DNA from 3 places in the Undibacterium sp. Di27W genome. Region 2 is predicted to be linked to each of the others. Evidence: predicted binding sites of a transcription regulator. Region 2 holds the regulator's gene; each other region holds the start of a gene.
What was found. Region 2 encodes LexA, which represses DNA repair genes until DNA is damaged. Its sites were predicted from a motif close to ACTGTATNNNNATACAGT; they were not measured.
Positions count from the first base shown of each region.

Region 1: a site for LexA is predicted at 1,321-1,338, ahead of dinB (DNA polymerase IV). Genes of this name have one in related genera too.
Region 3: a site for LexA is predicted at 1,589-1,606, ahead of ruvA (Holliday junction branch migration protein RuvA). Genes of this name have one in related genera too.

Region 1 is NZ_JBMPOS010000002.1:349,503-353,740, forward strand. Features, by position in the region: gene ACO0LF_RS06315 (PAS domain-containing protein) at 1-724, opposite strand, end outside; gene ACO0LF_RS06320 (thioredoxin family protein) at 744-1,214, opposite strand; gene dinB (DNA polymerase IV) at 1,511-2,668, shown strand; gene ACO0LF_RS06330 (substrate-binding periplasmic protein) at 2,676-3,449, opposite strand; gene ACO0LF_RS06335 (HD domain-containing protein) at 3,507-4,043, opposite strand; gene ACO0LF_RS06340 (M16 family metallopeptidase) at 4,118-4,238, opposite strand, start outside.
Region 2 is NZ_JBMPOS010000005.1:368,328-372,565, reverse strand. Features, by position in the region: gene lon (endopeptidase La) at 1-1,752, shown strand, start outside; gene lexA (transcriptional repressor LexA) at 1,999-2,655, opposite strand; gene rpsF (30S ribosomal protein S6) at 2,919-3,287, shown strand; gene priB (primosomal replication protein N) at 3,316-3,615, shown strand; gene rpsR (30S ribosomal protein S18) at 3,625-3,909, shown strand; gene rplI (50S ribosomal protein L9) at 3,936-4,238, shown strand, end outside.
Region 3 is NZ_JBMPOS010000023.1:17,920-22,157, forward strand. Features, by position in the region: gene ACO0LF_RS29005 (GIY-YIG nuclease family protein) at 1-185, shown strand, start outside; gene ruvC (crossover junction endodeoxyribonuclease RuvC) at 954-1,496, shown strand; gene ruvA (Holliday junction branch migration protein RuvA) at 1,621-2,202, shown strand; gene ruvB (Holliday junction branch migration DNA helicase RuvB) at 2,206-3,276, shown strand; gene ACO0LF_RS29025 (2-keto-4-pentenoate hydratase) at 3,326-4,150, shown strand.

The DNA of each region.
Region 1 (4,238 bases), on a different contig from region 2:
GCCTGAACTCGGCATGGTAATCGGCATTGCCCTGGGTGGTGGCATGATTTTTATAGGCGTGCTTGAGATGCGGGACATCATCTGGATGCACGCCCGTACCCCAGAAATAATCCCAGAATTGTTGGGGGGTACTGAAGTCACCCGGTTCATAGCCCAGCATCTGCAAATACTCGGGGCTGAAACTACCTTCACCCGTTTGCAGATTGATGTCATACAAACCCTGGTTTGATGCTTTCATGACCAGGCGACGCTGGCGCTCGGCCGCCTGCAATTTTTGTTCGGTCAGTTTGCGCTCGGTATTGTCACTGAGAAAACCATGCCAGAGCACACTGCCATCATCGAGTTGTTCAGGGGTGGCGTCGCCGACTACCCAGCGATCTTGCTGGCCAGGAGAAACGATGCGGTATTCCTGATGCCAGGGACTGAGCTCGGCGAAGGACTTGCGCACGGCGACTATCATCTTGGGCAAGTCTTCGGGATGGACTTTGGCAAACATGAAGCTGGCATCTTCACGTAATTGCTCAGGCTGGACGCCAAAAAATGCGACTACCGCATCGCTGGCATAGGGCAGGCAAAAACGGCCATCAGGATAGCGCCGGAATTGATAAAACATGCCCGGCAGACAGCGTGAAAAATTCGATAACAAGGCATGGCTGTGCTGTAAAGCTGCCAGCTCGGTTACTTCCGAAGTGAGCTTGGCAGACATGGCAGGATCTTCAGACATGCTTGTTCATTTTGTATGCTTAGCGGTACAGTGCGGTGATTTCATCAAAGAAGTCGTACACCCCTTGTTCACTCATCTTGCGCGCATTCGACAATTCACCGCCCTTGGATGCATACAAGACCGTGTTATCCGGTCTCAGCAATACCGCCGCTGGTATGCCTTTCTTGGTGGGGTTGCCATATAAATCGACCAATTCCTTGTTTTTATCAAACTGCCCTACATTCACCTTCACAGTGATGAACTTGCTGGCTAGCAGAGGTTCATTCTTGCCATGCATGGATTTATCCAGCTCCAGACAATCCTTGCACCAGTTGGCACCAAAAATCACCAGGACTTTTTTATCTGTTTTTTTTGCATCTGCCAGGGCCTTATTGACAACAGCCTGGGCATCCGCCGCTTCATCATAGGCTTGTGGCGTGGCAGCGCTGGCCGGACTGATACCTGTAAGCAGACTGAATGCAAAAATAAGGGAAAGCAGTTTTTTCATCATCGTTCCGTCAGAAAATTCAGGGAAAAAAGCAGGAAATGCAGTATCGGTCTATCTTAGCGCAAACTGCATCTGGCTGTAATTCCTTGTTGTGGCTAAAATCAATTTTGCTGTATGTATATTCAGTTATATGTCGGTTTCGGGATAAAATAAGGGATTAGCGTATAAGCATATGAGCTTGCCAGGACTTTTTTTGAAAAAATTATCGATAGGGGCAGTGATTGCTCTTACCCAGCGACAGAAAAGTGCGATGCAGCCACGCTGCCAAGTGATGTATTTCCAGGCGATTTTTAATTGCTATGAATAATAAACAACGCCGCATTGCCCATTTGGACATGGATGCTTTTTATGCATCTGTTGAGCTGTTGCGATATCCCGAACTGCGGGGGCAGGCGGTACTGATAGGTGGCGGCTCCGCGCACCGCCCCATACCCAAAGGCGATGGCACGCATGAGTTTTCTAGGATAAAAGACTATGTTGGCCGTGGCGTCGCAACCACGTCGACTTATGCAGCGCGGGCACTGGGTATCTTTTCTGCCATGGGCATCATGAAGGCTGCGAAACTGGCACCGGATGTCTTTTTGCTACCGACGGATTTTGAATCCTATCGTCACTACTCCCGGCTGTTTAAAGAAGCAGTAGGCAAGATTGCCCCAAAAATTGAAAACCGTGGCATCGATGAAATCTATCTCGACCTGAGCGAGCACCCGCAAGAAACACGCGCCCTGGCCAGCAGTTTGAAACAGGCAGTCTTTGAGTCGACGGGTCTGACCTGCTCGATTTGTGTGGCACCCAACAAGTTGCTGGCAAAGATAGGCTCTGATCTGGAGAAGCCTGATGGCCTGACCATCCTGGATATGGAAGATGTGCCAACACGGATATGGCCCTTGGCCGTGAAAAAAGTCAATGGCATAGGCCCAAAATCAACTGAGCGCCTGGCGAGCCTGGGTATCAATACGGTTGGTGAACTGGCAAGTGCAGACCTGGGTTTGCTGCAAACCACTTTCGGCAGCAATTATGCTGGCTGGCTCTACAATGCGGCGCGTGGTATTGATGACAGAGAGATTTCCACCGAGTCAGAACCCAAGGTCATCAGCAGAGAAACCACATTTGACCGTGACCTGCATGCCGTTCATGACAGGGCGGTTTTGACAGATATTTTTACCGATCTCTGTACGCGCCTGGCGAGGGACTTAACAGTTAAGGGCTATCGCTGTAAAACCGTAGGTATCAAGATCCGTTACACGGATTTTCGTATCTCTACACGTGACATCACCATTCCTGTGGCGACAGCTGATCCTGCCATCATACGCAGGACGGCTGGTGAATGTCTGCGCAGAGTGGCCTTGGAAAACCGGTTTCGCCTGTTAGGTGTCAGGGCCAGTGCCCTGGTGCGAGAGGCGGATGTCCGCAATGAACGTCAGGTCAGCCAGGGTAGTTTGTTTGATGAAACCTAGTGGGCTGTCAGGGCTGGGTATTTTGCATTTGCTGGAAATACAGGTTTTCAATTTTCCTGAGATTGAGTTTTTCCAGATAGGGGTTGATGAGTTGTTGATATTTCAAGCCACGCTCATTGCGCTGGAAGCAAATGTGCAAGGAGAAATTGATGACTTCTTTGGGGTGGATAATGATGCTTTCCTGACTGTTCTTCAGGCTGCTTTCCGTGATCAGCAATTGACGCAAGACATCCTTGCTGATGACGACCAGGTCGACCCGCCCTGCTATCAGTTTGCGTAAGTTGCTGATGTCTGAAGGTGCCACATCAAGTTTCAACTGTTCTTTTTTAACCTGGGCATCAAATTCCTCGCCATTGGCATAGTCTTGTACCACTCCTATGGTCAGGCCCTTCAGATCTGCATAAGCTTTCCAGTCGAAATGACGCTCTTTTAAAGCCGCCAGGCCGATGATGCTATTGCCTAAAGGAGCTGAAAAATAACAGGTTTTTTCCCTCTCCTTTAAATAAAAGGCAGGAAAGTAGCCAGCGTAAGAGGGATCATTCTGGCCCAGTTGCACGGCGCGGCTCCAGGGTGTGTAACTGATATGGGTATCCATTCCCGCCTGTAAAGCTGCCGCCTTGACAATGACAGACGTCAGTCCTTCATCTGGCAGATGTGAGCCTACATAGGGCGCCCATTCCAGCGAGGCCAGTTGCATGGCAGGCCTGTCGGCAGCCAGAGACGACACTCCTGGCAGGCAGCTGGCAATGATCACAAGTGAGCGAAAAAACCGGGCACTCATAGCATAGGGACTAGCGTTAGTAAAAACTGAGTGTAGCGCAAGTAGGCGGAAGCAATTTTAAGAGATAGTTACATGACTGCTGCGTTGTAATCTTTCAGTGCCATCTGCGGCGATTGCCTCAAATACATCATCCAGCGCGGTAAACATATCCCACTGATCAACTTGTTTTTGTATCGCAATAGTCTCGATGAGTTTGAGTTCCAGTTCCGCCTCGCGCTTACCTTTCCATAATTTGTCGGCAGCAGCGACAGATAATTCTTCCAGGCTCAAGTCACCATGTTGCCATTGTGCATGGGTGATGCAACACCGGGCAACTATTTTTTGTACCCCATGATCCAGCAGCATTTTTTCACCGGCAGGCTCATGCAGGGAACCCGGGCCGTCTAATTCATTGGGGTGCAGGATTTTTCCGGCGTCATGGATGGCGACACCAAGGCGTATCAGATTTGCATCGAATTGCAAGTCCATGTTTTCAAACTTTGAAATCAGTATTTCCGCTGCTTCTCCGACCAGTTTGACATGGGTCAGCAGGCGTTCTGATGCACCAAGTCGTGATAGCAATTGGTAAGCTTCGGTGGTTGTTTTAAGCATCATGAGCAATCAGGAGAAGTAATAGGGCTTGCACAGAATGAAGTACAAGCCCATTTCTTAAAAACTGCCAAAACTCATTATTTGAAATCGCCTGCGAACACCCGCACGGTTTTTTCATACCCCAGGTGTCTGGCCATGGCTTCTTTTACCTGTGCCACGGTCAGTGCCTGTATCTTTTTCTCTAATTCAGCGCGGTAT
Region 2 (4,238 bases):
AAATCCCAGCGCGAGTATTACCTGAACGAGCAAGTCAAGGCGATACAGAAAGAGCTGGGCGAGGGTGAAGAGGGCGCTGATATTGACGAACTGGAGAAAAAAATCCTGGCCGCCAAAATGCCTAAAGAAGCCCGCGACAAAGCACAGAATGAGTTGAAAAAACTCAAGATGATGTCGCCTATGTCGGCAGAGGCAACTGTCGTACGCAATTACATCGACACCATCGTCAATTTGCCATGGAAGAAAAAATCCAAGGTCAATAATGATTTGACGAATGCTGAAAAAGTATTGGAAGACGAACACTTTGGCCTGGATAAGGTCAAAGAGCGCATTCTGGAATATCTTGCAGTGCAACAGCGCGTTGACAAGCTGAAAGCACCTATCCTGTGTCTGGTAGGTCCTCCAGGCGTGGGTAAAACCTCGCTGGGGCAGTCCATCGCCCGTGCAACAAATCGCAAGTTTGTACGTATGGCCTTGGGTGGTGTGCGTGATGAGGCAGAAATCCGTGGCCATCGCCGTACTTACATAGGCTCCATGCCAGGCAAGATTTTGCAAAGCCTGTCCAAGGTCGGCGTGCGCAATCCTTTGTTCCTGCTGGATGAAGTGGACAAAATGGGTGCTGATTTCCGTGGCGACCCATCATCTGCCTTGCTGGAGGTCCTGGACCCTGAGCAAAATCATACTTTCTCGGATCACTATATTGAAGTTGATTTTGATCTGTCCGATGTGATGTTTGTGGCGACGTCCAACTCCTACAATATCCCGCCAGCCTTGCTGGACAGGATGGAAGTGATACGTCTCTCAGGTTATACCGAAGATGAAAAAACCAGCATTGCACAACGTTATCTGCTGCCTAAGCAAATCAAGAACAATGGTTTGAAAGAGGGCGAGATCACGGTGGCAGAAAGTGCTTTGCGCGACATCATTCGCTATTACACACGTGAAGCTGGCGTGCGTTCGCTGGAAAGGGAAATCTCCAAGATTTGTCGCAAGGTCGTGAAAATGCTCTTGTTGAAAAAGACCGAGAAAAAAGCCACGGTTAATTCCAAGAACCTGGATAAATATCTGGGTGTGCGTCGCTATGACTTTGGCGTTGCAGTCAAGGATAACCAGATTGGTCAGGTAGTCGGTTTGGCCTGGACGGAAGTGGGCGGCGATTTGCTGACCATAGAAGCGGTAGCCATGCCAGGTAAAGGTGGCGTTATCCGTACTGGTACTCTGGGCGATGTCATGAAAGAATCGATCGAGGCAGCCCGCACAGTGGTACGCAGCCGCGCCAAGCGTCTGGGTATCAAGGCAGATGTGTTCGAGAAGAGTGATATCCATATCCACGTACCTGAAGGCGCTACACCAAAAGATGGCCCGTCTGCTGGTATCGCCATGACCACGGCCTTGGTGTCAGTTTTTACTGGTATTCCAGTGCGTGCTGATGTCGCCATGACAGGTGAGATCACTTTGCGTGGTGAAGTATTGCCTATCGGTGGCTTGAAAGAGAAATTACTGGCGGCTCACCGTGGCGGTATCAAGACTGTGTTGATACCTGAGGAAAATGCCAAGGATCTGACTGAGATCCCGGACAATGTCAAAAACAAGCTGGAAATTATCCCGGTCAGGTGGATAGACAAGGTTCTGGAAATCGCATTGGAAACCCAGCCTGTTCCTTTGGTGGATGAGCCTGTTCCTGTAGCCGCTGCAACGCCGGCTGCAGCGACTACGGAAACTCCTGCAGATACGACGGTTGTTAAGCACTAAGTTTCTGAGGCAACAGCTTGTTGCTCTGAAATGAAAAACGTCCGGAAAATCCGGACGTTTTTTTTATGTCTCTCGCTTTTTAATCACTCAAAGGGCTGGTGCTTATTGGGAGGGGCAGAGAGGATGCAGGAAAGGCTTGCCGGCGGGCAGAAACACGTAAGTTTGAGATATCAGCTTGAGATATCAGCTTGAGATGCTGCCCGGGCGTGACGTAAACGAGAGGGTAAAATCACGCCCGGGCTGACCTCAAACCCAGTTGCGCATGAGGCCAACAGCCAGGCCTTCCAGCGCGAAATCTTCTTCCGTATCACCAATCTTGATGACAGGGTAATCCGGATTTTCCGGCATCAGCTCTATCAAACTGCCGGTCTTCTTATAGCGCTTGACGGTCACGTCATCACCCAGGCGTGCAACTACGATCTGGCCATTGCGAGCACTGTCGGCTTTTTTTACTGCGAGTAAGTCGCCATCCAGTATGCCCGCATCACGCATGGACATCCCGCGTACCTTGAGCAAGAAGTCTGGTTTGGCAGAGAACAGGGCTGGGTCTACATGGTAAGTGGATTCTATATGTTCACTGGCCAGTATCGGCGAGCCAGCGGCAACGCGGCCAACCAGTGGCAGGGCAAGCTGCAATAGGGCTGGGTGGGGCAAGGTCAGTTGCTTGCCCGTGATATGGCTGGACAACTCTGACTCCAGCAGGCGTATGCCGCGTGAAGTGCCTGCTGCAATTTCAATGACGCCTTTGCGTGCCAGGGCTTGCAGATGTTCTTCTGCCGCATTGGTTGAGCGGAACCCCAGTTCTGTCGCAATCTCGGCACGGGTAGGGGGAAAGCCCGTGTTTTGAATGGCGTCTTTAATCAGGTTCAGGATTTGTTCCTGGCGGGAAGTGAGTTTGAGCATGGCGTTTTCTAGTGTTAAGGTGCTGTATATACAAGCAGTCTGTATTTTTATACAGTAAAGCTGAATATGCAAGTCAAAATCCCTGAGATCGCCAGTAAATGTGAAAAAATACCTCACTATCAATGGAAAAACGGCCTATAACTTAGCTAAGCCACTGATCTAATTGATCAATATGAAAAACTGGGTTATTATTATCGGCTTTCCTCTTCCCGCACTCGTCTTGACGCCGAGGCGGGCTATTTTATTGTCCACAAGGAGAATATATGCGTCATTATGAAATCGTATTTATCGTACATCCAGATCAGAGCGAGCAAGTTCCTGCAATGATCGAGCGCTACAAGGCAAGTGTTGTAGCCCGTGGTGGTCAAATCCATCGCGTTGAAGACTGGGGCCGTCGTCAATTGGCTTACATGATTCAAAAATTGGCAAAAGCACACTATGTTTGCTTGAACATCGAATGCGATGCTGAAACTCTGCTCGAGTTGGAAACAGCATTTAAATTCAATGATGCTGTTTTGCGTCACCTGACAGTCAAATTGAAAAAAGCAGAAACAACACCTTCTCCTATGATGAAAGCTGTTCAGAAAGAAGATGCTGCAAAAGCGCAACGTGTTGAAGCGCCTGCTGCTTAATAATTGACAAAGGTCGCGTAAAAAAATAGTGAATCAGCTGAAGCTCGTAGCCCGGATTGTGGAAAAAAGTGCATTGCGCTACACCCCGGCCGGTATCCCGATAGCTTCTGCTACCTTGATGCATAGTTCAGAAACTCGTGAGGCGAACACAGTTCGGCAGGTCGAGTTTGAGATTTCTGCGATGGCTGCTGGTGAAATATCCCAGCGTTTTACAGAAATTGCTCTGGAACAGCCCATGGAATTCACCGGTTTTTTAGCGCGCAAAAATCGCAATAGCAAAAGTCTCGTTTTTCACGTCACTGAATTCGGGACACATTTACTAGATTAGGAGCCAAAAATGGCATTCGGTAAAAAATTCGACAAAAGCAAATTGAAGCAAAAGCGTCAACAACAAAACCCTTTGTTCAAGCGCAAAAAATTCTGCCGCTTCACAGCAGCACATGTAGAAAAAGTTGACTACAAAGACATCGACACACTGAAAGATTTCGTGCAAGAAAACGGCAAAATCATGCCAGCACGTTTGACCGGTACAAAAGCGCTGTATCAACGTCAAGTTGACACTGCAATCAAACGTGCACGTTACCTCGCGTTGCTGCCATACACTGATTTGCACACAGCGTAATTGACGACAAGGTAAAGGAGAAAAATATGCAAGTTATTCTGTTGGATAAAGTCGTTAATCTCGGCAATCTGGGTGATGTAGTTCGCGTTAAAGACGGCTATGCACGTAACTTTTTGATTCCACAACGTATGGCTCGTCGTGCTACGACAGCTGCAGTTGCTGAATTCGAAGCAAAACGCGCTGAACTGGAAAAAGCAGCAGCCGCCAAATTGGCAGCAGCTCAAGCTCAAGGCGAAAAACTGTCCGGTCTGACCGTACAAATTACACAAAAAGCTGGTGTGGATGGCCGTTTGTTCGGTTCCGTTACTAATGCTGATATCGCTGAAGCC
Region 3 (4,238 bases), on a different contig from region 2:
ACTTTGTTGACAGTTTTACCTCCCGACATAAGGTTCATCAACTGGTCTGGTTTGAACAAACTGATTCTATACTTTCCTCGATTCAGCGTGAAAAGCAGATCAAGGCCTGGAAGCGGGAATGGAAGATCAGATTAATTGAAGAAACCAATCCTTACTGGCGGGATTTGTATTTGGATATTATCTGAATCTCTCCAAGCTCCTTACCGCTGACGTGCCATAACCAATCTTAACGTCGCTCCAGCGAAGGCTGGAGGCTACCGGGCTGGCGCTCCAGTGACGTTGGTTGTTCACGAATACCATTCGCCAATACTTTCAACGCCAACATGCAAGAAATATCTTCGTGAGCAATTAGCACCTCGGCATACCAAGAACGCCACTAGATTCCTGCCTGCGCAGGAATGACGAATTTGAGGATATTTACTGAATTGACCGTACAGCATTACGACGATTCAAACCGGGCTAAGCGTCATCCACAAATGACCAATCAAGTTAACGTCGCTCCAGCGAAGGCTGGAGCCTAGCGGCGTTCGCTGTACACAAATATCATTCGCAAGTAGCAACAACCCCGGCATGCAAGGAATATTTGCGCATGCAATAAACACCTCGGCATATCACAAACGACACTAGATTCCTGCCTGCGCAGGAATGACGAATTTGAGGGGGGTAACCTATTTAATCTGACGGCATACAACGATACAAACCAGGATAAGTGTCATCCACAAATGACCAACCAAGTTAACGTAGCTCCAGCGGCGTTCGCAACACACGAATATAATTCACAAAGCAATAACAACTCGCAGCATGCCACGTACATCAATCACAAATAACAATAAACAAAAGTAATCACCCACTCACATAGCAACAAATAAAAATCCACACTGATACGCTATACTCCCCAGCAAGCCCTTCTCAGCAGCACCAACGCAAGCTCACAGATACCAACAAAACAATTCATGAAAATCCTAGGCATAGACCCCGGCTTGCGTACCACCGGTTTTGGCGTCATTCATAAACAGGGTAGCAAGCTGACGTATATCGCCTCGGGTACGATCAAGACCATCGATGGCACTTTGCCCGAACGCCTGAAAACCATATTATCAGGTGTTTCAGAAATAGTACGCACTTACCAGCCCGATTGCGCGGCCATAGAAAAAGTCTTCGTCAACGTCAATCCGCAATCTACCCTGTTACTGGGGCAAGCCCGCGGTGCGGCGATTTGCGCGCTGGTGGCGGCGGATCTGGCAGTGGCTGAATATACAGCCCTGCAAGTCAAGCAAGGCGTGGTTGGCCATGGTCGTGCCAAGAAAGAACAGGTACAGGACATGGTGCAACGCCTGCTGGCTTTATCCGGCCTGCCTGGCAGTGATGCTGCCGATGCGCTGGGCGTGGCGATTTGCCATGCCCATAGTGGAGATACCCTGGCGACGCTGGGTGCAATTGCTCCCGGCCTTGCCAAGAAGGGCTTGCGCGTCAAGGGTGGACGCCTGGTCGGCTAGCTTCTGGCGGAACCCACTATATTGCAGCATTGCAATATCCATATAATTTCCCCGCATTTGCCTCGTCAAATGCGCCAGAATCGTTTACTATCACTGCTTATTCATACAGTATGAAAGCAGTCTCATGATAGGTCGCATTGCAGGCACTCTGATAGAAAAGAATCCTCCGCAATTGCTGGTCGATTGCCAGGGCGTGGGCTATGAAGTTGATGTGCCCATGAGCACTTTCTATAACCTGCCGCATCTGGGTGAAAAAGTGGTATTGCTGACGCATCTGGCGATACGTGAAGATGCCCACGTCCTGTTTGGTTTTGGCACGGCAGAAGAACGCAGCACTTTCAAACAATTGATCAAGATCAGCGGCGTCGGTGCCCGTACTGCTTTATCCATTTTATCTGGCATGTCGGTAGCCGACCTGGCGCAGGCGATCACCCTGCAGGAAGCCGGACGCCTGACCCGTGTGCCCGGCATAGGCAAGAAAACTGCTGAACGTTTGCTGCTGGAACTCAAAGGCAAGCTGGGTGCAGACCTGGGCACTGCCACTGCAGCCCTGGCAGCAGGCGACCATAGCGCCGACATCCTGAATGCCTTGCAGGCACTTGGTTATTCCGACAAGGAAGCCTTGCTGGCCATGAAATCCGTACCTGCAGGTAGCGGCGTCTCTGATGGTATCAAGCTGGCATTGAAAGCCTTGTCCAAGGGTTAAGCCATGACGATACAGACCGACAATCTTTCATCCAACTTCAGCGAGCCACGCATTATCTCGGCCACGCCCAGTTCCCCCAATGAAGAGGCGATAGAGCGCGCCCTGCGCCCCAAACAGCTTGATGAATACGTGGGCCAGGAAAAAATACGCGGGCAGCTGGAAATCTTCATCACAGCGGCCAGGCAGCGCAGTGAAGCACTCGATCACACCTTGCTGTTTGGCCCGCCAGGCCTGGGTAAAACCACGCTGGCACATATCATTGCGCGCGAGATGGGTGTCAACCTGCGCCAGACGTCTGGCCCGGTGCTGGAACGTGCCGGTGACCTGGCAGCCCTGCTGACGAATCTGGAAGCCAATGATGTGCTCTTCATCGATGAGATACATCGCCTGTCGCCTGTCGTAGAAGAGATTTTGTACCCGGCGCTGGAAGACTACCAGATCGACATCATGATAGGCGAAGGCCCGGCAGCGCGATCCGTGAAGCTGGATTTACAGCCCTTCACCCTGGTCGGTGCCACTACCCGCGCTGGCATGCTGACCAACCCCTTGCGCGACCGCTTCGGCATTGTCGCCAGACTGGAATTTTATACCCCAGAAGAATTGACCAAGATCGTCAGCCGTTCAGCATCATTGCTGGGTGCACCGATACAGGCTGATGGTGCACGAGAAATCGCCAAGCGGGCGCGTGGTACGCCTCGTATCGCCAATCGCCTGTTACGACGGGTACGCGATTATGCCGAGGTCAAGGGCAATGGCGAAATCACCAAAAACATTGCCGATGCAGCATTGAAAATGCTGGATGTCGATGCCGTTGGTTTTGATTTGATGGATAGAAAACTGCTGGAAGCCATCCTCTTTAAATTTGGTGGCGGCCCGGTAGGTCTGGACAATGTCGCAGCAGCCATAGGCGAAGAACGCGACACCATAGAAGATGTACTGGAACCCTATTTGATACAGCAGGGTTTTTTGCAACGCACGCCCAGAGGCAGGATAGCAACGCCGTCCGCCTATGAGCATTTTGGCGTGACCATGCCCAAATCGGGCAATAACGGTGACTTATGGGGTGGTAGCTAATACGCCGATCACTTCCTAGTTTGCGCTCAATCCAACCGAATTTGATGCCATGTCCTTACTAGCCGAACAACACGCCTACACCTTCCTCGAAGCCCGGGCACGTACCCAGCACCTCAATCCTCTGAGCTGGCAATTTGAATTAAGCATCGCTGATGCGTATGACATTGCCAAAGCATCCGACACCATACGTGCAGCCGAAGGCGAGGTACGCATAGGCCGCAAACTGGGCTTTACCAACCGCAAGCTGTGGACCAAGTATGGTGAGAAAGCCGCCATACGCGAACCTATCTGGAGCAGCCTGTTTGACAGCACGGTGCGCTATGTCGAAGATAACCACGCCTACCAAAGCCTGACAGGAGCCTTGCAACCACGCATAGAGCCGGAAGTGGTATTCAAGCTCGGCAGGACACCTGCTGCCGACGCCTGCATAGAAGAGCTGGCAGATTGCCTGGAATGGATGGCCCATGGCATAGAGATCGTCGTCAGCCCCTACCCTGACTGGAAGTTTGAGGCAGCCGATGCGATAGCTGCACTGGGCTTGCACGGCACCCTGCTGATCGGTGAGCCGCGCATCCTGTCGAGCGCCAGCCGCCAGCACTTGGCTGAGTTGCTGGCCAATGCCAGCGTCTCATTGTCTTGCGATGGCACTTTGTTGAGCGCCGGTTTTGGCAGCAATGTACTGGACAGCCCATTACATGCGATCTGGCACCTGCATGGCTTGCTGCAAAAACAGCCGCAATTCCCGCCTTTGCAGGCAGGTGAAATCATCACCACGGGCACCTGGACGGATGCTTATCCAGTACAAGCAGGGCAAACCTGGGGCACCGCCTTCTCAGGCATCCCTCTACCAGGCTTAAGTGTCAGTTTTGCTTAAAAGCAGTTAAAACCTCAGCAATAACTGTTAATTACTATTAAATATTTTGGATGGCGACATAAAAAAAGGCTGACATTGCACGATGTCA